One region of the Caballeronia sp. ATUFL_F1_KS4A genome, then DNA from elsewhere that is predicted to be linked to it. Evidence: predicted binding sites of a transcription regulator. Region 1 holds the regulator's gene; the other holds the start of a gene.
What was found. The regulator LexA, encoded in region 1, represses DNA repair genes until DNA is damaged. The targets are predictions, from matches to a motif close to ACTGTATNNNNATACAGT.
Positions count from the first base shown of each region.

Region 2: a site for LexA is predicted at 3,868-3,885, ahead of NCS03_RS10325 (ATP-dependent helicase). Genes of this name have one in related genera too.

Region 1 is NZ_JALQEB010000004.1:15,852-31,485, forward strand. It holds gene tkt (transketolase) at 1-1,722, shown strand, start outside; gene gnd (phosphogluconate dehydrogenase (NAD(+)-dependent, decarboxylating)) at 1,728-2,708, shown strand; gene NCS03_RS06890 (ABC transporter permease) at 2,770-3,615, opposite strand; gene nodI (nodulation factor ABC transporter ATP-binding protein NodI) at 3,620-4,582, opposite strand; gene NCS03_RS06900 (universal stress protein) at 4,896-5,405, shown strand; gene NCS03_RS06905 (DUF2939 domain-containing protein) at 5,441-6,040, opposite strand; gene NCS03_RS06910 (hypothetical protein) at 6,140-6,466, opposite strand; gene lexA (transcriptional repressor LexA) at 6,664-7,341, opposite strand; gene NCS03_RS06920 (sulfate ABC transporter substrate-binding protein) at 7,600-8,622, shown strand; gene cysT (sulfate ABC transporter permease subunit CysT) at 8,713-9,597, shown strand; gene cysW (sulfate ABC transporter permease subunit CysW) at 9,594-10,490, shown strand; gene NCS03_RS06935 (sulfate/molybdate ABC transporter ATP-binding protein) at 10,507-11,565, shown strand; gene NCS03_RS06940 (CysB family HTH-type transcriptional regulator) at 11,591-12,517, shown strand; gene NCS03_RS06945 (asparaginase) at 12,539-13,540, shown strand; gene lysM (peptidoglycan-binding protein LysM) at 14,322-14,816, opposite strand; gene NCS03_RS06955 (2-hydroxy-3-oxopropionate reductase) at 15,121-15,634, opposite strand, start outside.
Region 2 is NZ_JALQEB010000011.1:80,514-96,147, reverse strand. It holds gene NCS03_RS10340 (glycoside hydrolase family 19 protein) at 1-2,415, opposite strand, end outside; gene NCS03_RS10335 (hypothetical protein) at 3,024-3,440, shown strand; gene NCS03_RS10330 (hypothetical protein) at 3,511-3,768, shown strand; gene NCS03_RS10325 (ATP-dependent helicase) at 3,918-6,038, shown strand; gene NCS03_RS10320 (DUF4088 family protein) at 6,047-6,811, opposite strand; gene NCS03_RS10315 (AzlD domain-containing protein) at 6,975-7,298, opposite strand; gene NCS03_RS10310 (AzlC family ABC transporter permease) at 7,295-7,996, opposite strand; gene NCS03_RS10305 (helix-turn-helix transcriptional regulator) at 8,134-8,955, opposite strand; gene NCS03_RS10300 (CreA family protein) at 9,030-9,506, opposite strand; gene NCS03_RS10295 (FadR/GntR family transcriptional regulator) at 9,806-10,549, opposite strand; gene NCS03_RS10290 ((Fe-S)-binding protein) at 10,660-11,403, shown strand; gene NCS03_RS10285 (lactate utilization protein B) at 11,400-12,791, shown strand; gene NCS03_RS10280 (LutC/YkgG family protein) at 12,788-13,369, shown strand; tRNA gene NCS03_RS10275 (tRNA-Asn) at 13,436-13,511, opposite strand; tRNA gene NCS03_RS10270 (tRNA-Asn) at 13,590-13,665, opposite strand; tRNA gene NCS03_RS10265 (tRNA-Asn) at 13,744-13,819, opposite strand; gene fdxA (ferredoxin FdxA) at 13,939-14,262, opposite strand; gene pncB (nicotinate phosphoribosyltransferase) at 14,553-15,634, shown strand, end outside.

The sequences.
Region 1 (15,634 bases):
CGCATGACGACGGGCGTCGAGACGACGACCGGACCGCTCGGGCAGGGCCTCGGCAACAGCGTGGGCATGGCGATGGCCGCGCGCTGGAAGGAGAGCCGCTTCAACAAGGGCGACGACAAGCTCTTCGATTACCGCGTCTACGCGCTGTGCGGCGACGGCGACATGATGGAAGGCGTGTCGCACGAAGCGGCGTCGCTCGCGGGGCATCTGCGGCTGTCGAATCTCATCTGGATCTACGACAGCAACACCATCACCATCGAAGGCCATACGGAGCTCGCCTACAGCGACGACGTGGAAGCGCGCTTTCACGGCTACAACTGGCACACGCTGCACGTCGACGACGCCAACGACGCGGACGCGCTCGAAGCGGCCATCAACAAGGCGAAGTCGCACACCGACAAGCCGACGCTGATCGTCGTGAAAAGCATCATCGGCTGGGGCGCGCCGAACAAGCAGAACACCGCGAGCGCGCACGGCGAGGCGCTCGGGGAGGAAGAGGTCAAGCTCGCGAAGAAGTTCTACGGCTGGCCGGAGGACAAGCAGTTCTACGTGCCCGACGGCGTCATGCAGCACTTCGCCGACGGCATGGGCGCGCGCGGCAAGAAGCTGCACGCCGAGTGGAAGCAGCGCTTCGACGCCTACGAGAAGGCCAATCCGGAACTCGCGAAAGAAGCGTGGCAGATGCTCGAAGGCAAGCTTCCCGACAACTGGGACGCGGACATCCCGACCTTCGAGGCGGACGCCAAGGGCCTCGCGACGCGCGATTCGTCCGGCAAGGTGCTGAATGCGATTGCGCCGCGCGTGCCTTGGCTGATCGGCGGCGCGGCAGACCTGTCACCATCGACGAAGACGAATCTGAAGTTCGAAGGCGCGGGCAGCTTCGAGCACGACAGCTACGGCGGACGCAATCTGCACTTCGGCATTCGCGAGCACGGCATGGGCGCGGTCTGCAACGGCCTCGCGCTGGCGGGCTTGCGTCCCTACGGATCGACGTTCCTGATTTTCAGCGACTACATGAAGCCGCCGATCCGCCTGTCCGCGATCATGGAAGTGCCGGTGATCTACGTGTTCACGCACGATTCGATCGGCGTCGGCGAAGACGGTCCGACGCATCAGCCGATCGAGCAGCTCGCCTCGCTGCGCGGCGTGCCGGGCCTGTGCACGCTGCGTCCCGCCGACGCGAACGAAGTCGCAGAAGCGTGGCGCGTCGCGCTGACGCATCCGAAGGAGCCGTCGTGCATCGTGCTGACGCGCCAGCCGCTGCCGACGTTCGACCGCAAGAAATACGCGTCCGCCGAAGGCGTGAAGCGCGGCGCCTACGTGCTTGCCGATACCGAAGGCGGCAAGAAGCCCGAGGTGCTGCTGCTCGCGACGGGCAGCGAAGTGTCGCTTTGCGTCGAGGCGTACGAGAAGCTGACAAGCGAAGGCGTCGCGGCGCGCGTCGTGTCGATGCCGTCGTGGGACATCTTCGAGAAGCAGGATCTCGCGTACAAGGAATCGGTGCTGCCGCCGGACGTGCATGCGCGCGTGTGCGTCGAGCAAGCCGCGACGCTCGGCTGGGACCGCTACGTCGGCCGCCTCGGATCGCAGATCGTCATGCACACGTTCGGCGCATCCGCGCCATTGAAGGCGCTGAAGACGAAGTTCGGCTTCACGCCCGAAGCGGTCTACGACGCCGCGAAGAAGCAGATCGAACGCGTGAAATCCAACGGGAAGGAGTGACCATCATGCAGATCGGCATCGTGGGACTGGGGCGCATGGGCGGCAACATCGGGCGGCGGCTCATGCGCGGCGGACATACGTGCGTCGTGTACGACCACAATCCGGAGGCCACCGAAGCGCTCGCGAGCGAAGGCGCGACGGGCGCGAAGGATCTCGGCGATCTCGTCGCGAAACTGACCGCGCCGCGCGTCGTCTGGCTGATGCTGCCGGCGGGGAAAATCACCGAAGACACGCTCAACGATCTGCACAAGATCCTCGGCGCGGACGACGTGATCATCGACGGCGGCAACAGCTTCTACAAGGACGATATCCGCCGCGCCGCGCAGTTGCGCGAGCAGGGCATCCATTACGTCGACGTCGGCACGTCGGGCGGCGTGTGGGGCCTGACGCGCGGCTACTGCATGATGATCGGCGGCGACGAGCCGGTCGTGCGCCGCATCGATCCGATTCTCGCGACGCTCGCGCCGGGACGCGGCGACATTCCCGCGACGCCGGGCCGCGAAGGACGCGATGCGCGCGTCGAGAACGGCTACATGCACTGCGGGCCGGTCGGGTCGGGGCATTTCGTCAAGATGGTGCACAACGGCATCGAATACGGACTGATGCAGGCCTATGCCGAAGGCTTTCACGTGCTCGAGCGCAAGGACTCGACGGAACTGCCGGAGAACGAGCGTTACTCGCTCGATCTCGCCGATATCGCGGAAGTGTGGCGTCGCGGCAGCGTGGTGTCGTCGTGGCTGCTCGATTTGACCGCGGGCGCGCTCGCGGGCGACGGCTCGCTCGACCGCTATTCCACCGAAGTCGCGGACAGCGGCGAAGGACGATGGACGATCGAAGCGGCAATCGAGGAAGCGGTGCCGGCGCAAGTGCTGTCGGCGGCGCTGTACACGCGGTTCCGTTCGCGCGATGCCGAATCGTTCCCGGAACGCATGTTGTCCGCGATGCGCTTCGGCTTCGGCGGGCATCACGAGTTTCCGGTGAAGTAGCGCGCTTTCCTTTTCGGCGATGTCAAAACGGCGATCGGCTTTCGAAGTCCATCGCCGTTTTTCATTTCATCATGCGCCGCCTGAAAAGCCACGCGCACAGGAAGAACGGCACGACCGCATACGCGCAGAGCACGAGCGCATGCAGCGCGAAGCCGTCGAACGGGCGGCCGAGCATCGCCGGACGGATCAGCTCCACAGCGTGATACAGCGGCAAGACCTGCGTGACGTGTTGCGCGATCGCGGGCAGTTGCGCGATGGGAAAGAAGACGCCGGAGAGCAGGAGCATCGGCGTGAGCGCGAGCGTCTGATAGAACATGAAGAAGTCGTAGCTCGGCGCGAGCGCGGTGACGACCATCGCCGTGCTGGCGAACGCGAGTCCTGTCAGCACGATGACCGGCAACGCGATCAGCATCGACGGAAAGCTCGCATAGCCGAGCGCGCCCGCGACGATCATGATCGCCACGCCCGACAGCACCGACTTGCTCGCGGCCCAGACGATCTCGCCAAGCACGATATCGCCGAGCGTGAGCGGCGTGTGCATGATCGCTTCCCAGGTGCGCTGAACGTGCATGCGCGAGAAGCCCGAGTACATCGATTCGAAGCTCGCGGACATCATCACGCTCGACGCCGCCGTGCCCGCCGCGAGGAACGCGATATACGACACGCCGTCGACGTGCCCGACCATCAGGCCCAGACCGAGGCCGAGGCCGAAGAGGTAGATCATCGGATCGGCGAGATTGCCGATCATCGAGGCGATCGCGAGTTTCTTCCAGACGAGATAGTTGCGCCGCCACACGGACATCCAGTGCGTGGCGTTCGCGGGCAACGCGCTGGAAAGCGGCGTGAGGTTTTGTGCGCGCTTCGGCTCGCGCTGTTTGTCGATGCGGGATCGTTCGAGCGTATCCATTGGCTCAGTCCACCATCTCACGTCCGGTGAGACGCAGGAAAACATCTTCGAGATTCGCCGGACGATGCAGATAGCGCACGTCCGCGCGGCCCTTCACGCGCGCATGCACGGGCTGCGGATCGTCGACGTAGCAAAAGAGCGTCTCGCCGCTCACTTCCATGCGCGCGACGAGCGGCGCAAGCTCGGCGGCGAGCGCTTGCGGATCGGGTCCGTAGATTTCGATCACGTCCGAGCCGATCACCGATTCGATCAGCTCGCGCGGCCGTCCTTCGGCGATCTTGCGGCCCTCCTCGATCACGCACAGGCGATCGCAGAGACGCTCGGCTTCTTCCATGAAATGCGTCGTCAGCAGGATGGTCTTGCCGCGCGCAAGCAGCGAGCGCAGACGCTCCCAGATCAGATGCCGCGCTTGCGGATCGAGCCCGGTGGTCGGTTCGTCCATCACGAGCACATCGGGATCGTTGACGAGCGCGCGCGCGAGCGTGAGACGCCGCTTCATGCCGCCCGACAACTCGCCGACGCGCGCATCGGCCTTGCTCTCCAGCCGCGCGAACTCCAGGAGCGACGGTACGAGCGCATCCATGCGCGCGCCCGTCAGGCCGAAGTAGCGGCCGAACACCGTCAGATTTTCGCGGACAGTGAAATCGGGATCGAGATTGTCGAACTGCGGCACGACGCCCACGCGCTCGCGGGCGAATCGGGCGCGCGCGGGCACCGGCTCGCCGACGAGACGGATCGCGCCGCTATCGGGCGAAGTGATGCCGAGCAGCATCTTGAGCGTCGTCGTCTTGCCCGCGCCGTTCGGTCCGAGCAGTCCGAAGCATTCGCCGGGCCGCACATCGAACGACAGGCCGTCGACGACCGTGCGCTCGCCGTAGTGCTTCCTTACTTCGCTGAATTCGATGGCGGGTGCGCGGTTTCCATCGGCGTCGCGTGTAGCGCTTTGTTGCAAAGATTGATCAGTCATGCATCTGTGCGCAGGGAAAGCCGGATGAGGGAAATCCAGCGGGCTAGTGTAATCCATTGCACCAAGGCGGCGCTTGGCGTGCAACCGCATGCTGCGCGGGCGTGTCAAACCCGTGCGGGGCGCGTCGAACCGGTTCCGGCCGAAAGTGCCAGAGGCTTGTCCGTCGACGTTTTTGTGGTTCTGGCACGGTGCGAGCTAGCGTGTTCGCGCCGGTAAGCGTTTTCCAGCGTTGTCTCCCATGGGACGACGCACGATGATGAATCAACGCCGCGGGCAAGTCGCGCTCAACGGCACGTTGGCCAGGGAGGTCAAGATGGAGAGCTACCGAAAAATCCTGCTGTGCTACGACGGCTCCAGAGAAGGCCGCAAGGCACTGCGTCAGGGCGCCAATCTCGCGCTCGACCTGAATGCGGAGACGCATGTGCTCGCGGTGGTGGATATGCGCTCGAGCATCGCGCAGAGCGCCGGACTGCTAACCGACATGGCCTGCGGACGCTTCGAAGAGGCCGCGCGCGACATCCTGCAAGAGGGCGTCGAATGGCTGCGCGAGCGTGGCCTTCAGGCACAGGGACATTTCGCGTTCGGCCATCCGATCGACGAAATCGCGGCGCTCGCCGACAGCCTTCAGGTCGATCTCGTCGTCGTCGGGCATCGCTGCCGCAGCGGCCTCGCGCGCTGGTGGATGGGCGCGGGCAACACGCCGCTGCTGGATCGCGTGAAGTGCAGCATCCTGGTTGCCGTCTGTCAGGCCGGTGAATCGGCCGAAGCGGAAGACGAAGCGGCGTACGCGGCGAAGCCCGTCAAGGCCGAAGCCGGGGCGTGATGCGGTGCGAAGCGTGAACCGCGACGCTTGACGCGTCAACCGTTGAGATCGACCGCGACGAGCTTCCACGACACGAGCCCGTTGCGGTGGAAGATCGCGGAGTAGCGCGCATCGCCGGCGCCGTGTTGATACGTGACGACGAACGTGTTCAGGCTTCGATAACCCGCCGTCGTCTGCGGTGGTTCTTTCGGCGGCTGCCGTGCGGCCGTGACGCCGGACGCGGGCGCATTCCCCGCATTCGCTGGTGCGCCGTCGCCAGCTTGCGGCGGACGCTCGCCCGGATCGCCGCGCGGCGGGATGCCGTTCAGAATCGCCGCGACGCCGTCCGGTGTGGCATACGAATCCACCAGCGGACCGACGAGCGCCGCGCCGATCATCGCACCGATGATCGCGAGCGGATTCCCGCTCTTTTGAATATCCACGCGACGCGTGAGCAGCGCCGCGATCTGGTCCTTGAGGCTCGCGCGCAGCGCCGGAAAATCGACGTATTCGTTGACGGTTTGCGCGTCGCGCGCATCGGCCGCGCGCTTCACGCGATCGAGTGCGATGTAAGGCGATGCGTAAACGAAACCGAGCGCCGCGACGATAACCAGGACGACGAGCGTAACGACAATAGAACGGGTAGTGCGGGACATGCTTGGGCCAAGCCTCTTGCAAAACGTGAATTACCGATTGACCGCGCGGGCGCCGGTTAAATCCCGTGAATTCACGTCGTGCGTGCGATGGCGTTCCATTCAGGCGAGGATTCCGCCGGCCAGCCCGGCATTTTCCTCGGCGATGCAGCGGTCGATCATGCGCGAAACCTCGTCGATCTTGCCCACCATAATCACGCGCGATTGCCCGCGATACACGCGCACTGGCGCGCGCTGCTCGGCCTCGGCGTGCACCGTGCTGTTGAGGGAAACGCGAGCGAAGGCCGGCTGACGGGACGGCAACGCGGGCATTTCGTTGAAGAGATCGGGCGTGGCTTCGGCGCGCGGCATGCCGCAGGCGATCAGCGTGCGCAGATGGCGCAGGCGGCCGAATTGACGGAAGGGCAGCAGACGGGCAAAACGTTCCATGATGACTCTCCAGACGATAGGACGCACCGCGGCGCACCGCGCGCGGTGGCCGTCATGCTTGTTGTGTTGTGAGACGCCTGAATCAGGTGTCGAAAGCGGTTGGTGAGGCTATCTTGCGATGTCAATGAGACATTTCGTGTCTCGGTGCGAAAGTAATGTGCTTCGACTTTCGTGCCTTGCCCGTTCGCGGGCCAACATCAGAATTCGCCGGAGCGGATCAGCCCGACGGCAATGCCTTCAAGCGCGAAATCGCCGCTGCCGGCGCGCACGAAGATGTTTTCATACTCGGGGTTTTCGGCGATGAGTTCGACGCCGTCCGCGCGCCGTTTCCAGCGCTTGACCGTGACGTCGTCGCCAAGACGCGCGACGACGATCTGTCCGTCTTTCGCTTCGTTGCGCTTTTGCACGGCGAGAAGATCGCCGTCGAGAATGCCTGCGTCGCGCATCGAGAGGCCGCGCACCTTCAACAGATAGTCCGGCTTGCTGGAAAAGAGCGCGGGGTCGCACGCATAGTGCTGCGAGATGTGCTCTTGCGCGAGGATAGGACTCCCCGCCGCGACCCGGCCGACGAGCGGCAGAGACAATTGCATGATGCTCTGATGCGGCAGCGTGAACTGATGCGGCAGCTCCTCGGACCGATCGATGCGAGATGCATCGCCGAGCAGCCGAATGCCGCGCGACGAACCCGCCGCCAGCTCGATGACGCCCTTGCGGGCCAGCGCCCTGAGGTGCTCCTCGGCGGAATTGGCCGAACTGAAGCCGAGCTCCGCCGCGATCTCGGCGCGCGTGGGCGGAAAGCCCGTGCGGTCGATCGCGCGCTGGATGAGTTCGAACACCTGCTGCTGCCGCGCGGTAAGTTTTGATGTTTTGGTCACTGGCTCGAGCCCCTGATGCACTGTATGAATGGACAGGTGACTGTATTTTTATACAGTATTTGGCGCTTTTCAAGCTTTACTTTAAGTTCGCGGCCACGAAGCCTCCGCACCGTCGGATCGCGCCCGCCGGCGCTTCTTCCATCCAGGAATATCGTTCTTAGCAGTTTTACGTATAAAAAAGTGAATAACGATTATTTTCAATCATATAGAGGCCTCGTTAGACTGATTCCGTCAATTCGATAAGACGGAGAACGGGGAATGCAAAGCATCAACACGGGATTGCGACGGCTTCTTGCTGCGGCGACGCTTGGCGCGGCGGGTTTGATCATGACGGCGCCGGCGCAGGCGGATACGTCGTTTCTGAACGTTTCCTACGACCCGACTCGCGAGCTGTATCAGGACTTCAATCAGGCTTTCGCGAAAAAGTGGAAGGCGGAGACGGGCGAGACCGTAACCTTCAAGCAGTCGCATGGCGGGTCGGGCGGCCAGGCGCGCGCGGTCATCGACGGACTGCAGGCGGACGTCGTTACGCTCGCGCTCGCTTATGACATCGACGCGCTCGCGGGCAAGGGACTCGTCGGCGCGGACTGGCAGAAGCGCCTGCCGGACAACGCATCGCCGTACACGTCGACGATCGTGTTTCTCGTGCGCAAGGGCAATCCGAAGCACATCAAGGACTGGGACGATCTGACGAAGCCGGGCGTGTCGATCGTCACGCCGAATCCGAAGACATCCGGCGGCGCGCGCTGGAACTACCTCGCGGCGTGGGCGTACGCGCAGCACAAGCCGGGCGGCAACGAGCAGACCGCCAAGGAGTTCGTGACGAAGCTCTACAAGAACGCCGGCGTGCTGGATTCCGGCGCGCGCGGCGCGACGACGAGCTTCGTGCAGCGCGGTCAGGGCGACGTGCTCATCGCGTGGGAAAACGAGGCGTTCCTGTCCCTGAAGGAATTCGGTCCGGACAAGTTCGAGATCGTCGTGCCGTCGGTGAGCATTCTGGCGGAGCCGCCGGTCGCGGTGGTCGACAAGGTCGTCGACAAACACGGCACGCGCAAGCTCGCCGAAGCGTATCTCAAGTATCTGTATAGCGACGAAGGGCAGCAGATCGCCGCGCGCAATTTCTATCGGCCGCGTTCGGACAAGGTGCCCGCCGATCTGACGAAGCAGTTTCCGAAGCTGAAGCTCTATACCATCGACGACACCTTCGGCGGCTGGACCAAGGCGCAGAAGACGCATTTCGCGGATGGCGGCGTGTTCGATTCGATCTATCAGCCGCAATAAGCGTCAACCGGCGACGCGGCGCGTTCAAGACGCCGCGCGCCCGAAGCAGCAACGCGCGCCCACCCCGCGCGCAAAATGGATGATTCAAGGATGACGACTCTCACATTCAGGAAACCGAGCGCGCTACCCGGTTTCGGCCTGACACTCGGCATCACGGTGGCTTATCTGAGCCTCGTGGTGCTGATTCCGCTTGCCGCCACCTTCGCTAAGACGGCGACGCTCGACTGGGCGCAGTTCGTGCGCGCGGTGACGTCGCCGCGCGTGCTCGCATCGTATCGGCTGACGTTCGGCGCGGCGCTCGGCGGCGCGCTCATCAACGCGGTGTTCGGTTTTCTCGTCGCGTGGGTGCTCGTGCGCTACACGTTCCCGTTCAAGCGCATCGTCGATGCGATGGTCGATCTGCCGTTCGCGCTACCGACGTCGGTCGCCGGCATTTCGCTCGCCGCGGTCTACGCGGGCAATGGCTGGATCGGGCAATATCTCGCGCCGCTCGGCATCAAGGTCGCGTTCACGCCGCTCGGCGTGCTCGTCGCGCTGACGTTCATCGGCCTGCCGTTCGTCGTGCGTACCGTGCAGCCCGTGCTCGAAGACTTCGAGCGCGAGCAGGAAGAAGCCGCCGCGTGCCTCGGCGCGACGCGCTGGCTCACGTTCCGGCGCGTCGTGCTGCCGTCGCTCTTTCCGGCGCTGCTGACGGGCTTCGCACTCGCGTTCGCGCGCGCGTTGGGCGAATACGGCTCGGTGATTTTCATCGCGGGCAACGTGCCGATGAAGTCAGAGATCACGTCGCTGCTCATCATCACGAAGCTCGAACAGTACGACTATGCCGGCGCGACCGCGCTCGCCGTCGTGATGCTGTGCGTGTCGTTCCTCATGCTTCTGTTGATCAACACGCTGCAATGGTGGCTGCAGCGCCGCACGAGCAAGACGGGCGCGGCGCCGGTCAACGTCTCCCTGGCAGCGGGAGAAACGGCATGAGCAAGGTGCTTCCATTGCAGACGACGACACAGCGCGACGCGCACGGCCTCAATCCCGTCACCGAGCCGCGCGCCGTGCGATGGCTCCTGACCGGTATCGCACTCGCGTTTCTCGCGTTCTTTCTCGTCGTGCCGCTCGTCGCGGTGTTCGTGCAGGCGTTCGCCAAGGGCATCGACTATTACTTCGAGTCGCTGAAGGATCCCGACGCGTGGTCCGCGATCAAGCTCACGCTGATCACCGCCGCGATCGCCGTGCCGCTGAATGTCGTCTTCGGACTGGCGGCGTCGTGGGCGATCGCGAAGTTCGAGTTTCGCGGCAAGGCGCTCCTGACGACGCTCATCGACTTGCCGTTCTCGGTGTCGCCGGTCATCTCGGGTCTCGTCTATGTGCTGATGTTCGGCGCGCAAGGATGGTTCGGCCCGTGGCTCGCCGCGCACGACGTGCAGATCATCTTCGCGGTGCCGGGCATCGTGCTCGCGACGATCTTCGTCACGTTTCCGTTCGTCGCGCGCGAACTGATTCCGCTGATGCAGGCGCAAGGCAACGACGAAGAGGAAGCGGCGCACGTGCTCGGCGCCTCGGGATGGCAGATCTTCCGGCGCGTGACGCTGCCCAATGTGAAGTGGGGCCTGCTCTACGGCGTGATTCTCTGCAACGCGCGCGCGATGGGCGAGTTCGGCGCGGTGTCGGTGGTGTCCGGGCACATCCGCGGGCAGACGGACACGATGCCGCTGCACGTCGAAATACTCTACAACGAATACAACTTCTCGGCTGCGTTCGCGGTGGCGTCGCTGCTGGCGCTGCTCGCGCTCGTGACGCTCGCGCTGAAACTTCTCGCGGAGCGCCGCATGACGCAAGCATTGACCGCCGCAAAAGCCACCGCACAGAATTGAGAGGCCGATAAACATCATGAGCATCATCGTTCGCAATCTGCAAAAACGCTTCGGCGATTTCACCGCGCTCGACAACGTGTCGCTCGACTTTCCGGCGGGCGAACTCGTCGCGCTGCTCGGGCCTTCGGGCTGCGGCAAGACCACGCTCTTGCGCGTGATCGCGGGCCTCGAATTCGCCGATGCGGGACAGGTCGTGCTGCACGGCGAAGACGTCGCGGCGGTCGGCGCGCGCGAGCGTCAGGTCGGCTTCGTGTTCCAGCATTACGCGCTGTTCCGGCACATGACCGTGTTCGAGAACGTCGCGTTCGGCTTGCGCGTGAAGCCGCGCCGCGAGCGTCCGAGCGAAGCGAAAATTCGCGAGAAAGTGCATGAGCTGCTGAAGCTCGTGCAACTCGACTGGCTCGCGGAGCGTTTTCCGTCGGAACTGTCAGGCGGACAGCGGCAGCGTATTGCGCTGGCGCGGGCGCTTGCCGTCGAGCCGAAAGTGCTGCTGCTCGACGAGCCGTTCGGCGCGCTCGACGCCAAAGTGCGCAAGGAACTGCGCAGCTGGCTGCGCCGGCTGCACGACGATCTGCATATCTCGACGCTCTTCGTCACGCACGACCAGGAAGAGGCGCTCGAAGTGGCGGATCGCATTGTCGTGATGAATCATGGCCGCGTGGAGCAGGTGGGCAGTCCGCAAGACGTGTACGATCATCCGCAGACGTCCTTCGTCTACGAGTTTCTCGGCGCCGCGAACCGGCTGCAGGGCGAAGTGAACGCGAACGGCTTCATCGCCGATGGCGCCGCGAGCCCGATCGCGGCTCAGGCGCATTTCAGCGGGCGGGCGCTCGCGTACGTGCGTCCGCATGATCTCGCGCTGTATCCCGCCGACGGCACGCATCGCGACGGCATCGTGGTGGGCGTGCGGCGCGTCGTGACGCTGGGCGGCTCGGTGCGCGTCGAGCTCGAAGGCAACGCGGGCGGCGTGATCGAGGCAGAACTGGATCGCGAGGCGTGGCGCGCGCTCAGGCTCGATATCGGCGATGGCGTGACCGCCGTTCCACGCGCGTTGCGAGTGTTTCCCGCGCAGTGACATCATAAAAATCAAAGAGGCTGACATGAACTTCCAGCAGTTGCGCTTCGTGCGCGAGGCCGTGCGTCAGAACATGAATCTGACGGAGGTCGCCAACGTCCTTTACACGTCGCAGTCGGGCGTGTCGAAGCAGATCAAGGATCTCGAGGACGAACTCGGCGTCGATATCTTCATCCGCCGCGGCAAGCGTCTGACGGGACTGACCGAGCCGGGCAAGGAAGTGCATCAGCTGATCGAGCGCATGCTGCTCGATGCCGAGAATCTACGGCGCGTCGCGCGCCAGTTCGCGGATCAGGACAACGGCCATCTCGTCGTCGCGACGACGCACACGCAGGCGCGTTACGCGTTGCCGAAGGTCATCCGCCAGTTCACCGAGGTGTTTCCGAAGGTGCATCTCGCGCTGCGTCAGGGCAGCCCGCAGCAGATCGCGCAGATGATCATCAACGGCGAAGCGGATATCGGCATCTCGACCGAAGCGCTCGACCGTTATCCGGACATCGTCACGTTTGCGTGCTATTCGTGGCATCACACGGTCGTTGTGCCGAAGGATCATCCGCTCGTCGGGCGCGAGAACATCACGCTCGAGCAGATCGCCGAATATCCGATCGTCACGTACGACAACGATTTCACCGGGCGTTCGCACGTCGATCAGGCGTTCGCGAGCGCGGGCGCGATGCCCGATATCGTGCTGACCGCGATCGATGCCGACGTCATCAAGACGTATGTCGAACTGGGCATGGGCATCGGCATCGTCGCGGCGATGGCGTATGACGCGAAGCGCGACACCGAGCTCGTCGCGCTCGATACGCAGCATCTGTTCGAGGCGAGCACGACGCGTGTCGGCTTGCGAAAGGGCGCGTTCTTGCGCGCGTATGCGTATCGGCTGATCGAAATGTTCGCGCCGCAACTCGATGAAGCGCAGATCGCCGCGCAGCTTCGCGAAGCCGCTTAGAGTCGTGCCGGCTGTTTTACAATCGCCGGCATGAATACTTCCTCGCTTCCTCGTGTCGCCGTGCTTGCCACGGGCGGCACGATTGCCGGTCAGGCCGGCGATTCCTCCAAGACCGCGGGCTACAAGGCGGGCGTCGTCGGCGTCGACAAGCTGCTCGATGCCGTGCCCGCGCTCGGCTCGGTTGCGCGAATCCACGCGGAACAGATCGCGAGCATCGACAGCAAGGACATGAGCGCCGCGCTGTGGACGCAACTCGCGCGGCGTATCGATGAGCTGCTTGCGCAGGACGATATCGATGGCGTCGTCGTCACGCACGGCACCGATACGCTCGAAGAAACCGCGTATTTGCTGCATCTCACGGTGAAGAGCGCGAAGCCCGTCGTGCTGACGGCGGCGATGCGCCCATCGACCGCGCTTTCCGCCGATGGTCCGTTGAATTTGCTCAATGCGGTGACGGTCGCGGCGTCGAAGGATGCCGCGGGCAAGGGCGTGCTCGTCGCTTTCAACAATCAGATTCACAGCGCGCGCGATGTCACCAAGACGAGCACTTATGCCGTCGATGCGTTTCGCTCGCCTGAGACCGGTGTGCTCGGGTTCGTGCAGGACGGACGCGTCGAGTTTCAGCGCACGGTCGTGCGGGCGCATACCGTCGCGAGCGAGTTCGCTGTCGCCGATCGATGGCCGATGGTCGAGATCGTCGCGAGCTACGCGGATGTGTCTCGTGTGACGGTCGATGCGCTTGTTGCTGCGGGCGTGAGGGGTATCGTCGTCGCGGGCACGGGCAACGGCTCGATGCATGCGGTGCTCACGCAGGCGCTCGCTGATGCGGTGAAGCAGGGCGTTGCCGTGGTGCGCGCTTCGCGCGTGGGTTCGGGACATGTGATGCGCAACGGCGCCGCTAACGATGATGCGCTCGGGACAGTCAGCGCGGGGACGCTGAATCCTTATAAGGCGCGGGTGCTGCTTATGCTTGCAGTGGCTTCGAATGTGCAGGACGTGCAGCGCGTTTTTGATGTTTATTGAGGTGGGTGTTTGGGGTGTGGGGCGGGCGGGCGGCGGCGGGCTGCCGGTTGGTCTGGCGGTCGGTCGTGGAATCCTGTATTCGTGTCGGTCTATTAGCGTTGCCCCTGTGCGGGGCGGCACCTACTTTCTTTGCTGCTGCAAAGAAAGTAGGCAAAGAAAGCAGCTTTTCAGGCCCGCGGTCACACGCAATTTGGGTAGTTCTCTCGTCCCAGGCGGTACTCGCCTAAAGAGTGCCCTCAAACACCTAATCGGGCTTGGCTCGCGCACGGTCTGCCGCCCAATAAGTTCGAGGGCGCTGGTTCAGCACGAAATGGCTTCGGCACAGCGCTACGCGCTGCCGCCGGGTATGCAAGGGAAACCGACGTACGGCAAAGGCGGCGAGATGAAGACGTTAGTAGCGAAGCACGCGCATTCCCGATTGACCGGTCGGCCGCGAAGCGGGCTGGAGCTATTTGGTGCTGAACCAGTTTGGTGTGTGGTGCGATGTGACAGACCGTGCGCGAGCCAAGCCCGATGGGGCCTATGAGGGCACTCTTTAGGCAGCCCACGATGGACGAGAGGACTACCCAAATTGCGTGTGACCGCGGGCGTATCAGGAGCTGCTTTCTTTGCTTACTTTCTTTGCAGCAGCAAAGAAAGTGAGTGCCGCCCCGCACAGGGGCAACGCTAATAGACCGACACGATCACAGGATTGCCGAGAAGCGCAGGCAAACCAAGATCCACCTCAGCAGAAAGCAAAAACGCGAACCGAAGTCCGCGTTCTCGAGTAGAGCAGAGACAATCAGTTAACAGCAGGAATCCGCAACACTTGCCCCGGATAGATCTTATCCGGACTCTTCAACATCGGCTTATTCGCTTCGAAGATCACATCGTTCTTGGACCCATTGCCGTAATACTTCTCGGCGATCTTCCAAAGATTGTCCCCCGACACGACGGTGTAATACTGCGATTCAGGCTCGCTACTCGGCACGGTCAGCTTATCGTCGACCTTATCGACATGCTGCACATTGCCCGCGGCGACGAGAATCTTTTCCTTCGTGGCCTGATCCGGCGCCTGACCCGAAACGGTCACCGTATGCGAAGCGCCGTCGTATTTCACATCGAGATTGTCCGCATTGAGACCCTGCGAACGAATGTACGTCGCGATGGCTTCGCCTGCCTTCTGATTTAGCGCGGCGACATCCACGGGTGCCGCAGCGGGCGCCGCCTGCGCGCTCGGCGTGGCTGCGCCGAAGAGTTTCTCGCCTGCTTCCTTGATAAAGCTGAGGATTCCCATTGTTCACTCCTTGGTTGACGGTGGTGTTACGGCCCGCGAAGTCTAGGCAGATTAGTCGCGATGACCACCAGATAGTTCTGAGTTTCAACAAAAGGATTTGTAGCACCGCCTATGCATCGGCGTTAGGACGCAGTTTGCAACAATCCGACGCGGACACCCGACGACAAACCGTCTGACCGACCAAGGCTTACCCGGCGCACCGCCGGGTGCCGCTTCTCGGACCCCACTTTGCCGCCCTCAGCCCAGAGCGGCATTTGTCCCGCGTGCCCATACGCGGGACGCCCCACGGTTCAGGTGACGCGAATCACGCAGCGGCTTTGGCCTGCTGCGGCTCGTCGGCCACCTGGAAGTTCGACATGATTTCGAGTGCACGCACGAGCGCCGAGTGATCCCACGCCTTGCCGCCGTTCGCCGCGCATACGCTGAAAAGCTGCTGCGCACTCGCGGTGTGGGGCAGGGCGAGGCCCATCTTGCGCGCGCCGTCGAGCGCAAGATTTAGGTCCTTCTGATGCAGTTCGATACGGAAGCCCGGATTGAACGTGCGCTTCGTCATGCGCTCGCCGTGCACTTCGAGAATGCGCGACGACGCGAAGCCGCCCATCAGCGCTTTACGCACGCGCTCCGGGTCGGCGCCCGAGCGTGCCGCGAAGAGCAGCGCCTCGCCGACCGCCTCGATGTTCAGCGCGACGATGATCTGATTCGCGACCTTGCAAGTCTGACCCGCGCCGTTGTCGCCAATGAGCGAAATGTTCTTGCCCATTAGTTCGAACAGCGGCTTCGCGATATTGAACGACTTCTCCGGGCCGCCGACCATGATC
Region 2 (15,634 bases), on a different contig from region 1:
CGCCTGATTCCAGCGTGTAAAAGATCGGTAATTGGCGCGGCCTGTCAGTTGTTTCATTCCGCGTCCTCGGTATTTCCAACCGTCTCCGCTCTCGAAGTCGCCATTCCCGAGTTCCGCGCGTCCGCCATATGCGCCGTTTGCAATTGCTTCAAAATCAACTTGATTCATCGGCAAGCCGTCCGCTTTGATCGGTCTGTTAGTCTGGTACCCGTGCGTCGTCGCCTGTTGAGGGTTTCTGCGGAAATACGAGAAGCTTGCAACTAGTGCGCTTGCTTTCCAGACGAAACCTTCTTCGACTGTCATCGATTTCCCTGTTTCCTGCATCACCTGAGCGAAGAAATGAGCTCTTCTGGATGGGGTGTCCAAGGCATACACCTCGAGGTGCGCGTTCAACTCGTCGATCAACTCTTGAAGGACATTTGCTTGGGCGAGAGGAAATACGCGTTGCATCATTTCCAGTGTGAATTGGAATTTGGTCCGAAAATTCCCCACCAATCCCACAGGATGCAGATGAAACACATCCGCCTGAGGAAATCCCGGAACCTTCGCCTTCACCTCATCCCACCACACGAGCTTCTCGATACGCTTCTGCTCTTCTTTGTACTGGGGGTTCGGCGTGGCGTTCTCGATTTCCGTGTAGAGCTGTCGCCACTTCTGCGGATTTGTCCACTCGCTTTCATGCTTCACAATCAATCGGGATGCCGCTTGCATCAGCCATGGATAGTGGCCTGACTCACCTGCATAGGCTAAGCACAAGTCGTCTGCAGCACGGCTGCCATCGCCTTGCGGAAACAGCTTTCGGTACACCGCCTGCATCATTGGACTCAACTTGCTCAAGGCCTTCGCATCTGCAGCACCGGTATGACTGGCAAAGTTCACCCACGCCTTGGTCCTCGAGAACATGGTGTGAGCCGGATCTTGTGCCCCGTCGATACAAGCGAAGTCCACCCATTTCTGGGCGAACTCTCGCGTCACAGTTCCGCCCGCGAACTGCTCTTCACGCACCCATCCCTCGATCGCTTGTCCTCGCTGATCCGCGCTGCCAACGCGCCACCAGTTCATCTTTCGTCCGTTGCGATCCGCCGTCGCTTCAGCGTGTCGCTTGTTCGTATCCCGCGCCAGTTCGGCCAGTGACCACCGCTGCACCACGCCCGTCACCGGCGGTTCACTACCCGCCTGCTCCGCGTTGCGATAGAGCTTAGTCCCCTCCGCGATACGCAATAGCGTCGGCTCGGAAGAAAGCCCCAGCCGCTTCCACTCGTCGGGATGCGCGCTGTGCGACGCGACCCACGTCCTGCTTTGCTCAATGAACGATTTGACGCTGTCGTCACAGAACACCTCGATGTGCGCCATTTTCGTGGCGGACGGCGGATTCGCATTCAATGAATCAAAGCGGCCAAGATGGCCTATCAATTCGCCCGCTTTCACGGCGATGCCCTGCGCATTCGCGTCGTCTGCTCCACCGGCCAACAACGTAACCATGACGCGATCGAAGGCATCGTCAGGCAGGATTTCCTGCACCACCGGACCACCGTTCTCGCTACCCAGAAATATCCAACCGCCCACTACTGTGGTGGGCGGAGCATCGCCCACCTGGGCCGCGTACGGTTGCGCACCATGCGCGTCCGTGATCTTGCCCCAGCCATGTTGCCGCTCGCCAATACTCACAGACGCACCTTGGGGCAGAATGCCAAGCGCCGGACTTGCTCCACGGCCCGTCTTCGGAGCGCTGCGGATTCTCAAACCTTGCTGACTAGCATCTGGCGCCTGACCGGTTCGGCTCGGAGCTGCCTTGTCCCGCGCATAGGACGTGACTTTGTACTGAGCAAGCGCAGATAGATACGCCGGTTTGGCCTTGCCCGTATCGCGCTCATACTCCTCGTACGCTTGCAGATGCATGTACAGGCTATAGAAAGTCAGCTTCGTGCCTTTCGGGAACTCCATCGAATGGCGAACCAAAGCGAATCCGGTGCTATAGGGCGCTTGCACGTTTCCGAGTTGGCTCACCGGATAAGTCCGGTCCACCCGGTATGCAATGACGTGGCCATCTGCAATGCATCGCACGCCTTGCTTCAAATCCAGCTTGCTGCCCGCGCCGCTGTCGGTGATGTGGATACCGCCGTGCCAAAAGCCTTTCTTACTCACCAAGAAGGTTCCGCCGGGTTCCTTCTCCGAGAGCAGTTGGTAAATCTCGTGTTCGTCGGTGAACCTGACTGCCGCATCCGTATCCCTCTGCCCCTTCTTCAGGAACGGGAAGGCAAACGACAACTTCTTGACCTTTGTGTCGGGCGGCGTCGCTTGCGGTGCGTTACGAGGGACTGCAGGCGCACTGCGTTGGCCACCTGAAGCGGGCTGGGGTGCAGACGCAGGTTGCGGCGCCGAAGCGGGTCTTGCAGCAGTTGCTGATGTTGCCATCTCGATTCTTATTCAGAAAATCCAAAGGAAATCGGGTTCGCACTGACGTTCAGACCGGGACAGGAACGCGAAGCCTTTCTATCGGCCTGACCGACAGTCAGGTTGCGCCTGCCTCGATTTAAGTGGCAGGACTAATGATTATCATCGTACCGTGCGATAGTTCAATATCGGTGCCATGAACTGTCACCGATTGTCACATCGTTGCCCTGTTGATTGTCTTGTTAGCGTCGGGGCCGTTACCTGCTGTTATGCGGCCCACCGTCTGTTTTTCGCCCGTGGTCGCAACTTGCGCGTCGAGCTTCAACGGATGAAACCCGCTCTGCGGCTGCTGGGAAGAGCGAGATACCGACGATGTGGCCGGGCATGCGCCGTGCTCAGGGATCGCGAGGACCGGTAATCCCCACTCAAGCGCGCTCGTTGGCAAATGTAGCCAGATGAAACCGTCGGTAACAGTGACTGATTTTCGCGAACTTGCCCGATTGACCGCCGGTCCGACCATTTGATCGATGCAGCTTCGGTCATTCTTTCCAATCGACAAAAGTCGCGCGGATCGCTCGTTTCATCGTCGTAAGAGCGCCGCCGACGCCAACTAAAGAGAGGACTAGCTCATGACTCGCGCACGAATCCTTTTGATCGGCTCCGCCATCGCCACGTTCGCCGCTTCGGGCGCTTATGCGCAAACCGCGACCCAGTCCGCACCGGTGCAGACGCAAACGGAAGCGCAAGTGCAGCCGATGCAAGCCCAACAGCCGATGACGCCGCCGCCGCAGAACCTCGTCGCGCCCGCGCCGACCGATCCGCTCGTCGAGCGCCGCAATGCCAATGCGAAGGCGAACGCCGAATACAGCGCGTCGAAGAAGGCGTCGAAGGCCGAATTGAAGGCGCAAACCGAGCAGGCCAAGGCGCAGTACAAGGAAGAGGTGAAGAACGCGAAGATCAATCGCAAGGCGGACAAGGACGCCGCCAAGGCCGAATTGAACGCGACCGAGCCGAACGCACCGAAGGACACCGGCTTGCAGCATTAAGCGGGCGAACCGGGAATCGCCGCGAGCTCGCGTTTGGCGCGGCTCGCGGCATCGAACAAGGGAGAAGACCATGAATCGAAAAACTCATGCACTGCTGGCCGCGCTGATCGCGGGGACGTTCGCGAGCGCGAGCGCGGCATCGTTCGCACAGACGACGTCGGATACGCCGACTGCCGCCGATCAAAAGGCCGCGAAGGAACAGAGCAAGGCCGACAAGAAGGCGGCCGTCGCGCAAGCCAAGGCCGACAAGAAAAAGACCGAGGCGCAATCGGACGCCAATGAAGCCGCCGCCGAAGCGAAGCTCAAGAACGCGAAGAAGGCCGACTGACGCAAATCTTTTGCAGCGATGCGAGCCCGGTTCCGTGCGAGCCGGGCTCGTTGCATTTGGGGCCAAAACCCTTGTCGAGCCAAAGGCTTGCGCGTGCGGGTTGTATGGATATACAGTGTGCGTCACTCATTTCCCGCCGCCTTTCTCCCGTGCTCACGCTCCCCGACACCGCCGACGAATCCACCACGAAACAGGTCGCCGACTATCTCGCGAAGCTCAACGAGGCGCAGCGTCAGGCCGTCGAATTCGGCGTCGACGAACCGGGGCGCGCGGGCGGGCCGCTGCTCGTCATCGCGGGCGCGGGATCGGGCAAGACCAACACGCTCGCGCATCGCGTCGCGCATCTGCTGGTAAAGGGCGCGGATTCGCATCGCATCCTGCTGCTCACGTTTTCGCGCCGCGCGGCGCTCGAAATGACGCGGCGGGTGTCGCGCATCGCAATGAACGCGCTCGGCACGAGAAGCGCAATCGCGCAGGGTTTGTCGTGGTCGGGCACGTTCCATAGCGTCGGCGCGCGGCTGTTGCGCGATTACGCCGATCTCGTCGGGCTCGCGCCGTCGTTCACCATCAACGATCGCGAGGATTCCGCCGATCTCATGAACCTCGTGCGGCACGAGCTCGGTTTGTCGTCGAAGGAAAAGCGCTTTCCCGCCAAATCGACGTGCTTCGCGATCTACTCGCGCGTCGTCAACACCGGCGCGTCCCTGGCGACCGTGCTCGATCAGTCGTATCCGTGGTGCCGCGAGTGGGAAGCGGACCTGAAGCGCCTCTTCGCCGCGTACGTCAGCGCGAAACAGGCGCAAAGCGTGCTCGATTACGACGATCTGCTGCTCTACTGGTCGCATCTCGCGGCGGAGCCGTCGATTGCCGCCGATCTCGCGAGCCGCTTCGATCACGTTCTCGTCGACGAATATCAGGACACGAACCGTCTGCAGGCATCCATTCTTCTCGCGATGAAACCGGACGGGCGCGGCCTTACCGTCGTCGGCGACGATGCGCAATCCATCTACTCGTTTCGCGGCGCGACGGTGCGCAACATCCTCGATTTTCCCGGCCACTTCGATCCGCCCGCCGCGACCGTCACGCTCGACCGCAACTATCGTTCGACCTTGCCGATTCTCGAAGCGTCGAACGCGGTGATCGGCCTCGCGACCGAGCGCTACACGAAGAATCTGTGGACCGACAAGGCATCGGCGCAAAAGCCGCGCGTCGTTGCCGTCGCCGATGAAGCCGATCAGGCGCGCTATGTCGTCGAAAAAGTGCTCGAAGCGCGCGAAGGCGGCATGAAGCTCAAGGCGCAGGCGGTGCTGTTTCGTGCCGCGCATCACAGCGCGGCGCTCGAAATCGAATTGACGCGCCGGAACATTCCGTTCGTGAAGTTCGGCGGACTGAAGTTTCTCGATTCCGTTCATGTCAAGGACGTGCTCGCGGTGTTGCGCTGGGCCGAGAATCCGCGCGATCGCGTCGCGGGCTTTCGCGTCGCGCAGTTGTTGCCGGGCGTCGGACCGGCGATCGCCGGGCGCCTGCTCGACAGCGTGAGCGCGCCGGACGCGGTGGCGTCGAATGCGATCGCCGCGTTTCAGGCGCCCGCGCGCGCGTCGGAGGACTGGCCGCGTTTCGTCGGCCTGATGGCGAAGCTCTGCGGCCGCGACTCCGGCTGGCCCGCCGAGTTCGAAATGATCCGGCGTTGGTACGAGCCGCATCTGGAACGCAATCACGAGGACGCGGCGATCCGCATCGGCGACGTGTTGCAGATGGAAAGCATCGCGGCGACGTATCCCACGCGCGAGCGCTTTCTCACCGAACTGACGCTCGATCCGCCCGACGCGACCAGCGACGAATCCGGCGTGCCGCTGCTCGACGAAGACTATCTGATTCTCTCGACGATCCATTCGGCGAAGGGCCAGGAATGGCGCAACGTGTTCGTGCTGAACGGCGTCGACGGCTGCATTCCGTCCGATCTCGGCACGGGCAGCGACGAAGAACTCGACGAGGAACGGCGGCTGTTATACGTCGCGATGACGCGCGCGAAGGAAGACCTGCACATCATCACGCCGCAGCGCTTCTACGTGTACAACCAGACGCATCTCGGCGACCGTCACGTATGGGCGCAGCGCACGCGTTTCATTCCGCCGCATCTGATGCAGAACTTCGAAGCGGCCGCGTGGCCGCCCGTCATCGCGCCCGCTGCGCCGACGGCGGCGGGGCTGGCTGCGGCCGCGAAAGCGAAGATCGATATCGCGGCGCGCCTAAAGGGAATGTGGGACTGACCTGAATCTCAGCGCTGCGCGCGCGATGCACGCGGCGCGCGCGGCGACGGCGAGAAGATGCTGCGCAGCCATGCTGCGAAGCGTGTGTAGCCGTCGTAAGGCTCTTCGACGAAAAGCTCGGGCCGCAGCGAGCGCAGATATTCCAGCACTTGCTGCGCTTCCTGCTTCTGGATCGAGCCATAGAAGATGCCGAGCCGCAGCAGGCAGCGCAGTTCGCCGAGCTTCTCGCGCGCGGTCGAACCGATGCTCGTCTCCACCGAAATTTTGGTTTCATACACGCGCTGACGTAGCGAATCGGCGAGACGCCATGCGGGCGTCTGCATCTTTTCCTCGACTTCGCGAATATCCGCCGCCGCCGATTTGATCTGCGAGGCGAGCATGTCGACTTGCGATACGTCGCCGTCCGCTTCGGTGACGATCGCCGTCGCCCACGCGCGCGACGCCTTGACGAGATCCTCGGCGGTCCAGTCCGCGCGGATCGCGAACGCGAAGCCGTGCTCGGCTGCCTGCCGGATCAGGATCTCGACGACGTCCGGAAACTCCTTGTCGAGCGCGCGCTTCGCCCACGCGTACTGGCCGTGCGTGAGCATGCGCTGCACCGCCTGCTCGGTGAGCGGCGTGTTGTTGTCCAGGAGCTTCGCGCGCAGGAAGTCCTCGAACGAAGGCGTGACGAATTGCGGATCCAGCTTCAGCGACAGACGCGTGAACGCTTCGAAATCGCGCTGCAGCGAAGCGATGGTCTCGTCGCGTAACGATAAGGTGATTTGACGCATGTTGGTTCCCGGTTCCGCCTTCGATCTCCGAAGGCGGGAAAAGCTGTCGGCGCCGCGTCTCAGGCGGAGTCCATTCGTTTCTGTTATCGGCGCGCGCTTCAGGAACTTGAGGATTCTTCGATGCTCTTTGAAAGCCGTTTAACGGCTGATGGAGAGAAAACGTTTAGCGCAGCACGGCGAACTGCCACGCGAAAAACACCGCGAGCGACACGGCAATCGTCAAAAGCGGCCGTTTCGTGAACGCGCAAACGATGATCGCGACGATCGCAGCCACGAGCTGCGGATTGCGCCAGGTGATTTCGGCGCCGTTGCCGTGCGGCGAGACGGTCATCGGCACGATGATCGCGGTGAGCACCGTCACCGGCACGAACGAAAGCGCGGTGCGGACGATCGGCGGAAAGGGCAGGCGTTCGCCCAGCACGAACACGGCGGCGCGGATCGCGAACGTAACGGCCGCCATGCCGAAGATCAGCGTGACGTAGTTCATTGCGTGCGCTCCTTCGCGTTCTTCAGACGATGTTTCGCGTGGCCCTTCGCTTGCGGACGGTTTTCCATCAGCGTGAGCAGCATGCCGACGGCCACGCCGACGAACACCGCCGCGAGCAGGCCGAGCTTGTACGGCCAGCCTTGCCACGCGAAGGACAGCACGCCCGATGCGAGCGCCGCCGCGACGAAGCGCACGGCGACGAGCTGCGGCACGACGATCGCGATGAACGTCGCGACCATCGCGAAGTCGAGCCCGAGCGATTTCAGTCCGGGAAACGCGGCGCCGAACAAGAGGCCGAGGAGCGTCCACAACTGCCAGTTCAGATACATCGCGACGCCGGAGCCGAAGAAGTAGTGCGGCCCGATCTCGCCCGGCGCGCGCTTCCGATAGTGCGCGTAGGCGACGGCGAAAACTTCGTCGGTGAGCATGCCCGCGAGCGCCCAGCGCCAGCGGCGCGGCAGATGCGCGACATACGGCGCGAGCGTCGCGGAATAGAGCACATGACGCAGATTGACGACGAGCGTCGTCGCCAGAATGACGGCGAAGCTCGCGTGCGACGCGATCAGGCCGACCGCGATGAACTGCGCCGAGCCCGCGAACACGACGAGCGACATCAACTGGCCGTGCCAGAGCGTGAGCGGACTTGCGGTGACGAGCGTGCCGAAGATCACGCCGAAGGGCGCGGCGCCGATCATCATCGGGATGGTGTCGCGTGCGCCGGCGGCGAATTCGCGCAAAGGTGTTGCTTTCAAGATTTCCTCCTATGGAAGCGAGGATACGCAAAACGTCGATGAGAATGCTTGTACGTTCTTGCGCTTTCCCGAGGCCGGACCGCCTAACGCCAGCGGCCGGGCGGCACGCCGAACGTGCGCTTGAAATGGCGCGTGAAGTGACTCTGATCCGTGAAACCGCTCGCCGCCGCGACATCCGTCACGGATGCGCCCGCGCGCAACGCCGGCAGCGCGCGCACGATCCGCAGCTGATTGCGCCACGCATGCGGCGCAAGACCGGTTTCGCGCGTGAAGAGGCGCGCCGCGTGGAAGGTCGAGAGACCGACCGTCTGCGCGAGTTCGGCGAGCGTGACGGGTTCGAGGAGATCCTCGGCGAGGCGGGATTTCATCGTCGTGACGCGGTGCGCGTCGGCGGCGAGCGGCGCGATGCGCGGACGTTCGAGCGCGTGGCGTCCGAGCAGCGTCGTCACTGCATCGACGAGCGCCAGTTCCGCGGCGAGCGGGTCGGCGCCGTTTTCCAGCAGGCGATGCGCGATCTCCAAACGCCGCGCGAGATCGGGATCGCGGATGATTTCATCCGGAAACCACGGCGACGATTCCGGCCGCCCCGACAGGTCGCGCGCGAGCGTTTCGACGAACGGCACCGGCAGATAGAACACGCGATAGCGCCAGCCCGCATCGACGGCCCGCGCGCCGGTATGCACTTCGCCGGGATTGATCACCGGCACCGAACCGGCTTCGGCGACGTGATGCGCGCCGCGATAGTCGAAGCACTCCGCGCCGGCCTCGATCACGGGCACCGTATAGGCGTCATGCCAGTGCGGCGAGAATTCGTGATCGTAGTATTCGGCCGTGACCATGTCCGCGTCCGGCACGAGCGGCGAGCGCCAGTAGCGTGCGGCATTGCGGAAACGGTCGGCGTGCATGATCGAGCAATTCTGAGATAAGCGGAATCGCCCAGTTTACAACTTTGCTTCGCGCCCGGCCGGACAGTTGCGTGTCACTTCACCGGTATGGTCGTGCCCTCGGGCATCGGAACCGCCGTCACGCTGTTTTTCGGGCTGCCGGTCGCGATGCGGTCGCTGTAAGTCAGATAGACGAGCGTATTGCGTTTCGTATCGACGACGCGCACCACATGCAGCGTCTTGAAGATGAAGGACATGCCGGCCGAGAACACGTCGGTTTTCTGCTTGAGCGGTTCGGCGATCTTGATCGGCCCGACCTGGCGGCACGCGATCGACGCTTCCGTCGGATCTTCGGCGATGCCCAGCGTGCCTTTCACGCCGCCCGTGCGCGCGCGGGACACATAGCAGGTGACGCCCTGGACGAGCGGATCGTCGTACGCATCGACGGTCACGCGGTCCGATCCGGTGAAGCGGAAGTTGGTGTTGACGCTCGCGATTTCCTCCGCGTGCGCGAGTCCGGCGCCGGAGAAAAGTGCGAGCGATGCGGCGAGCGCGAGGACGGAGCGGTTCATCGTCATCCTTCGGAAAAGAGAAAGGGCGTCGTATTGTATCGACGCCCTTGGCTCTTCGATGCATCTCGTGCCCGCATGCGGTCAATGAAAGATCAGATACAGAATCACCAGCACGATGACCGGCACGCCGAGCAGCCATCCGAGTAGATAAGGCATGTTGTCCTCCTTCGCATGTTGTTTTCGACGGTTTCAGTATCGCGAGGATGCGCCGCCCGCGTTAGCCGTGCGTGTCCGAAATGCGTGTAGGCGACGTCCTATCATCACTTTCTTGCGGCTTACAGATTCGTAATGTGATTGGATCAGGCCGCGCGGTTTTTCTTCGCGGGAACATCGCGATACAGCGTGCGCACGTAATCGAGATGCGCGCCCGCGCACTCCCGCGCCCGCGCCGGATCGCGCGCTACGATCGCATCGAAGATCGCGCGATGCTGCGTCATCAGGTTCGCTTCGACTTCGTCGTCGTAATCGACGAGACGGTGCGACGTGAGCATCGATTCGCGCACCAGTTCATTGAGTCCGTGCATGACGTGCGTGAGCGCGACGTTGTGCGTCGCGTCCGCGATGGCGAGATGGAACGCCGCGTCTCTCTCCGCGATGCGCGTGCTTTTTTCGGCGACGGCGTTTTGCAGCGCGTCGAAGGCAGCGGCGATGCGCGCCAGATCGTCGTCGGTGGCGCGCTCGGCGGCGTAGGCGGTCGAGAGCGTTTCGAGGCCGTGGCGAAGTTCGAGAACGTCGGCGCTCGCGTTCGGCTGTTGCTCGAGCAGGGCGGCGAGCGGATGCGACACGAGCGGCGCGGTCACATCCGATACGACAAAACCGCCGCGCCCGGCCGCGCGGATGAATCCGTCCGACTCCAGACGGATCAACGCCTCCCGCAGCGACGGACGCGACACGTTCAACTGCTCCGCCAGATCGCGCTCGGCGGGCAGGCGCTGGCCCGGCAGCAGCGTGCCGTTCGAAATCAATTCCCGGATCTGTCCCGACACGACATCGGAGAGACGCACGCGGGCGTAGGAATGCGCATGGACGGGCTGGAAAGTCATCGTTCGACGTGAATGCGAGGTGAAAGCCGGGGAATGCCCGAGTTTGACACGAAAGAGGCATCTCATTAAAGTCTTGGTCAGACCAAGCTTACCAAATCGCCGAACCCGTCATGAAAGTCGCCTTGTTCGTCCCCTGTTTCATCGACGCTTTTTATCCGCAAGTCGGCATCGCCACGCTCGAACTGCTCGAACGGCTGGGCGTGGACGTCGACTATCCGCAGGATCAGACCTGTTGCGGCCAGCCGATGGCCAATAGCGGCGCACACAAGGAGGCTGCCGGCGCCGAGCGCGTGTTCGCGCGCAATTTCGCCGACTACGACTATGTCGTCGGGCCATCGGCGAGTTGCACGCATCACGTACGCGAGCATTTCACCGCGATCGAGCAGACGAGCGCCGTGCAGAAGGTGCGGCGCAATACGTTCGAGCTCGTCGAATTCCTGCACGACGTGCTGAAGGTGCGCGAGTTTCCGTGGGCCGAATTTCCGCACAAGGTCGGGCTGCACAACAGTTGCAGCGCGGTGCGGCATCTGCGCGAAACGTCGAATTCGGAAGTGGCCGGAACGCCGTATTCGAAGCCGCGCACGCTGCTCGAACGCGTGAGGGGTATCGAGTTCGTCGCGCCCGCGCGTCCCGACGAATGCTGCGGATTCGGCGGCACGTTCTCGGTGACGGAAGAGGCCGTCTCCGTGCGGATGGGTCAGGACAAGGTGCGCGATCACGTCGGCGCGGGCGCGGAGTACATCGTGTCGGGCGACATGTCGTGTCTCATGCATCAGCAAGGCTGCGCCGAGCGCATGAAAGCCGATGCGAAGTTCATCCACATCGCGCAGGTTCTGAACGGGGCGCGCGCATGAGCAAAAGCGTTCGTATCGATCACGCGAAGGCGGCGGGCGCGTTCCTGCAGAAGCCAGATCACGTCGCGTTCCACGACAAGCGTCTGTGGGACTTGCGCAGCAAGCGCGACGCGCAGGCGCACGGCATCCCCGAATGGGAGACGATGCGCAATCTCGCATCGGCGATCAAGGAACACACGCTGTCCAATCTCGCCGATTACATCGCGCAGTTCGTCGATCAGGCCGAGAAAAACGGCGTCGTCGTGCATTTCGCGGCGAACGCCGAGGAGCACAACGCGCTCGTCTTCAAGCTGATGAGCGAGCGCGGCATGACGTCGCTCGTGAAGAGCAAGTCGATGCTCACCGACGAGTGCTACATGCGCGACTATCTCGAACCGCGCGGCATCACGGTGATGGAAACCGATCTCGGCGAGCGCATCCAGCAACTCGATCATCAGGATCCGAGCCATATGGTCGTGCCGGCCGTGCACAAGCTGCGCGCGGACGTGGCCGAACTGTTCGGCAAGACGATCGGCACCGATCCGCGGAACAGCGACATCCACTATCTCGCGGAAAGCCAGCGCATGAACACGCGGCCGTATTTCGTGCGCGAGAAGACGGCGGGCATGACGGGCTGCAACTTCGCGGTCGCGGAGACGGGCACGGTCGTCGTGTGCACGAACGAGGGCAACGCGGATCTTTCGGCGAACGTGCCGCCGCTGCATATCGCGTCGATCGGCATCGAAAAGATCATTCCGACGATCAGCGATCTCGGCGTGTTCGTTCGAATGTTGTCGAGAAGCGCGCTCGGCTCGCCGATCACGCAGTACACGTCGCATTTTCGCGCGCCGCGTCCGGGCACGGAGATGCACTTCATCCTCGTCGATAACGGCCGCTCAGAACGCCTCGCGATGGACGATTTCTGGTACTCGCTCAAGTGCATCCGCTGCGGCGCGTGCATGAATACGTGTCCGGTGTATCGCAGAAGCGGCGGGCTTTCGTATGGCGGGACGTACTCCGGTCCGATCGGCGCGATCATCAATCCGACGCACGATTTGAAGCGCTATAGCGCGCTGCCGTTCGCGTCGACGATGAACGGCAGTTGCACGAATGTCTGTCCCGTGAAGGTGAACATTCACGAGCAGATCTACAAGTGGCGCGAGGTCATCGCCGAGAAGCACGAAGTGCCGTTCGTGAAGCAGGAAGTGCTGAAGATGGCGGGGCGCCTGCTCGCGAGCCCGACGCTTTATCGTGCAACGGTCGCATCGCTCGGCGGCGCGTTGAAGCGCCTGCCCAACTTCGTGCTCTACAACCCGCTCAATATCTGGGGACGCGGCCGCGATCTGCCCGAAGCGCCCGCCGAGACTTTTCACGAGTGGTACAGGAAAAACCGGAAGCTCGATAAATGACGACTCGCGAAGCTTTTCTCTCGAAGATCCGCGCGGCGCAGCCCCCATCGCGTCCGCGCCCGGACGTGCCCGTGTTCCCGTCGCCGGAAGGCGAACTGAAGGCGCGCTTTACGACCGCGCTCACCGCGATGGGCGGCACATGCGTCGAAGCGGCCCGTCTCGAAGACGTGAACGCGCTGATCGCGGCACGCTTTGCCGATGCGAAGGTGATTGCATCGGCGGTTCCGGGCGTCGACGGCACGCGGCCGCTTTCATCCGATACCGTGCCGGCATCGCTTCAGGATGTCGATGTGGGCATCGTGCGAGGGCGCTTCGGCGTCGCTGAAACGGGCTCGGTGTGGTTCAGCGAAGAAGAGTACGTCGTGAACGCGATCGGCTATCTGTCGCAGCATCTCGTCGTGCTGCTCGACCCGGCGCAACTCGTCGAGGGCTTGCAGCAGGTGTATCGACGCGACGATTTCAAAGCGGCGCGATATGCGGTACTCGTGACGGGGCCGTCGGCGACGGCGGATATCGAAGGCGTGCTGATTCGCGGCGCGCAGGGCGTGCGCTCGCTGACCGTCGTGTGGCTTGCGTGAAGCGATGAAGTCAGCGCACAAAGCAAAAAGCCCAGTCATGCGACTGGGCTTTTTGACAGAAGCTTTTGGCTCCCCGACCTGGGCTCGAACCAGGGACCTACGGATTAACAGTCCGGCGCTCTACCGACTGAGCTATCGGGGAACAACTGAAACATCTACAACTGAAATAAAAACTCAGCCAACTGACCGAGCTCTTTTGAAACCGACTTGCTGGAGTTTTTGGCTCCCCGACCTGGGCTCGAACCAGGGACCTACGGATTAACAGTCCGGCGCTCTACCGACTGAGCTATCGGGGAACAACTGAAACATCTACAACTGAAATAAAAACTCAGCCAACTGACCGAGCTCTTTTGAAACCGACTTGCTGGAGTTTTTGGCTCCCCGACCTGGGCTCGAACCAGGGACCTACGGATTAACAGTCCGGCGCTCTACCGACTGAGCTATCGGGGAACATCTACAGCAGAGAAGCGGAATTATAGGGGGCTGCTTTTGGCGTGTCAACGCTCAATCTTCATTTGATACGCATTTTTTGCAATCAAATGAAGCGCGTGCGTCGGCGAGCGCAACAATCAACGCTCGAGCAGACTCAGCTTTTCCTTGACGTCCTTGAACTCGTCCGCTTCCGGAAGCGAGCCTTTCGTCTTCGTGATGCTCGGCCAGTTACGCGCGAGTTCAGCGTTCAGTTCGGTGAAGTGCTGTTGGTCGCCAGGCACATCTTCTTCGGCGTAGATAGCGTTCACCGGGCACTCGGCGACGCACACGGCGCAGTCGATGCACTCGTCGGGATCGATCGCGAGAAAGTTGGGACCTTCGCGGAAGCAATCCACCGGGCACACGTCCACGCAATCGGTGTACTTGCACTTGATGCAGCTTTCGGTCACAACGTGAGTCATTCAGGCTCCTGCATGCGGAATTCGTGGGGGCGGCGCCCTGGCGGCTGCATGGGCCGGAAGGTGCGCTTGCCGAAACGCATATTGTAGCGTAACGGTAAAAGTGGGCGCGCGGCGCGCGAAGCGCTCTTTATATCGATTCGTGATGTATGTATGCGCGGCGTCGCAAAAGGGCAGGGCACGGATCATGTCTGCGCGGACATTCGGGTAACATGACCCTAAAGGCCTCGGGCTGCGCGCTGTCAAGCAGGCAAAGCGCGCGGTCCATTCGCGTGGATGTTCCCGTCAGAACCATGATCATCAATTCGCTGCTCGATACCGACCTCTACAAGTTCACGATGATGCAGGTCGTGCTGCATCACTTCCCCGCGGCGCATGTCGAATATCGCTTCCGCTGCCGCACGCCGAATGTCGATCTCGTGCCGTATATCGATGAAATTCGCGACGAAGTGCGCCAGCTTTGCAATCTGCGCTTCAAGGAAGAGGAACTGGATTATCTGCGGCGCATGCGCTTCATCAAGAGCGACTTCATCGATTTCCTCGCGCTCTTCCATCTGAATGAAAAGTCGATCCGCATTTCGCCGTCGCCTAAGAAGAACGGCGAGATCGACATCGAGATCGAAGGGCCGTGGCTGCACACGATTCTCTTCGAGATTCCGGTGCTCGCGATCGTCAACGAAGTCTATTTCCGCAACACGCAGCGCAAGCCCGAGTATGAAACCGGCCGCGAGCGCCTGCGCGACAAGATCAAGCTGCTCGCCACGCCACCCGAATATTCGGACTGCAAGATCGCCGATTACGGCACGCGCCGCCGTTTTTCGGGGCAGTGGCACGAGGAAGTCGTGCTCACGCTGAAGGACAAGCTCGGTGCGCAGTTCGCCGGCACGAGCAACTGCTTCTATGCGATGAAGCACGGCTTGCGGCCGCTCGGCACGATGGCGCATGAGTACTTGCAGGCGTGTCAGGCGCTCGGCCCGCGTCTGCGCGACTCGCAGATCTTCGGCTTCGAGATGTGGGCGAAGGAATATCGCGGCGACCTCGGCATCGCGCTGTCGGACGTCTACGGCATGAAGGCGTTTCTGCGCGACTTCGACATGTACTTCTGCAAGCTGTTCGACGGCGCGCGCCACGATTCGGGCGATCCCTTCGATTGGGGCGAGCGCCTCATCCGGCATTACGAAGAAAACCGCTGCGACCCGCGCACCAAAGTGCTCGTGTTCTCCGACGCGCTCGATATCCCGAAGGTGCTGCAGCTGTACGAGCGTTTTCGCGGACGTTGCCAGCTCGCGTTCGGCGTCGGCACGAATCTCACCAACGATCTCGGCTATCAGCCGCTGCAGATCGTCATCAAGATGGTTCGATGCAACGGTCAGCC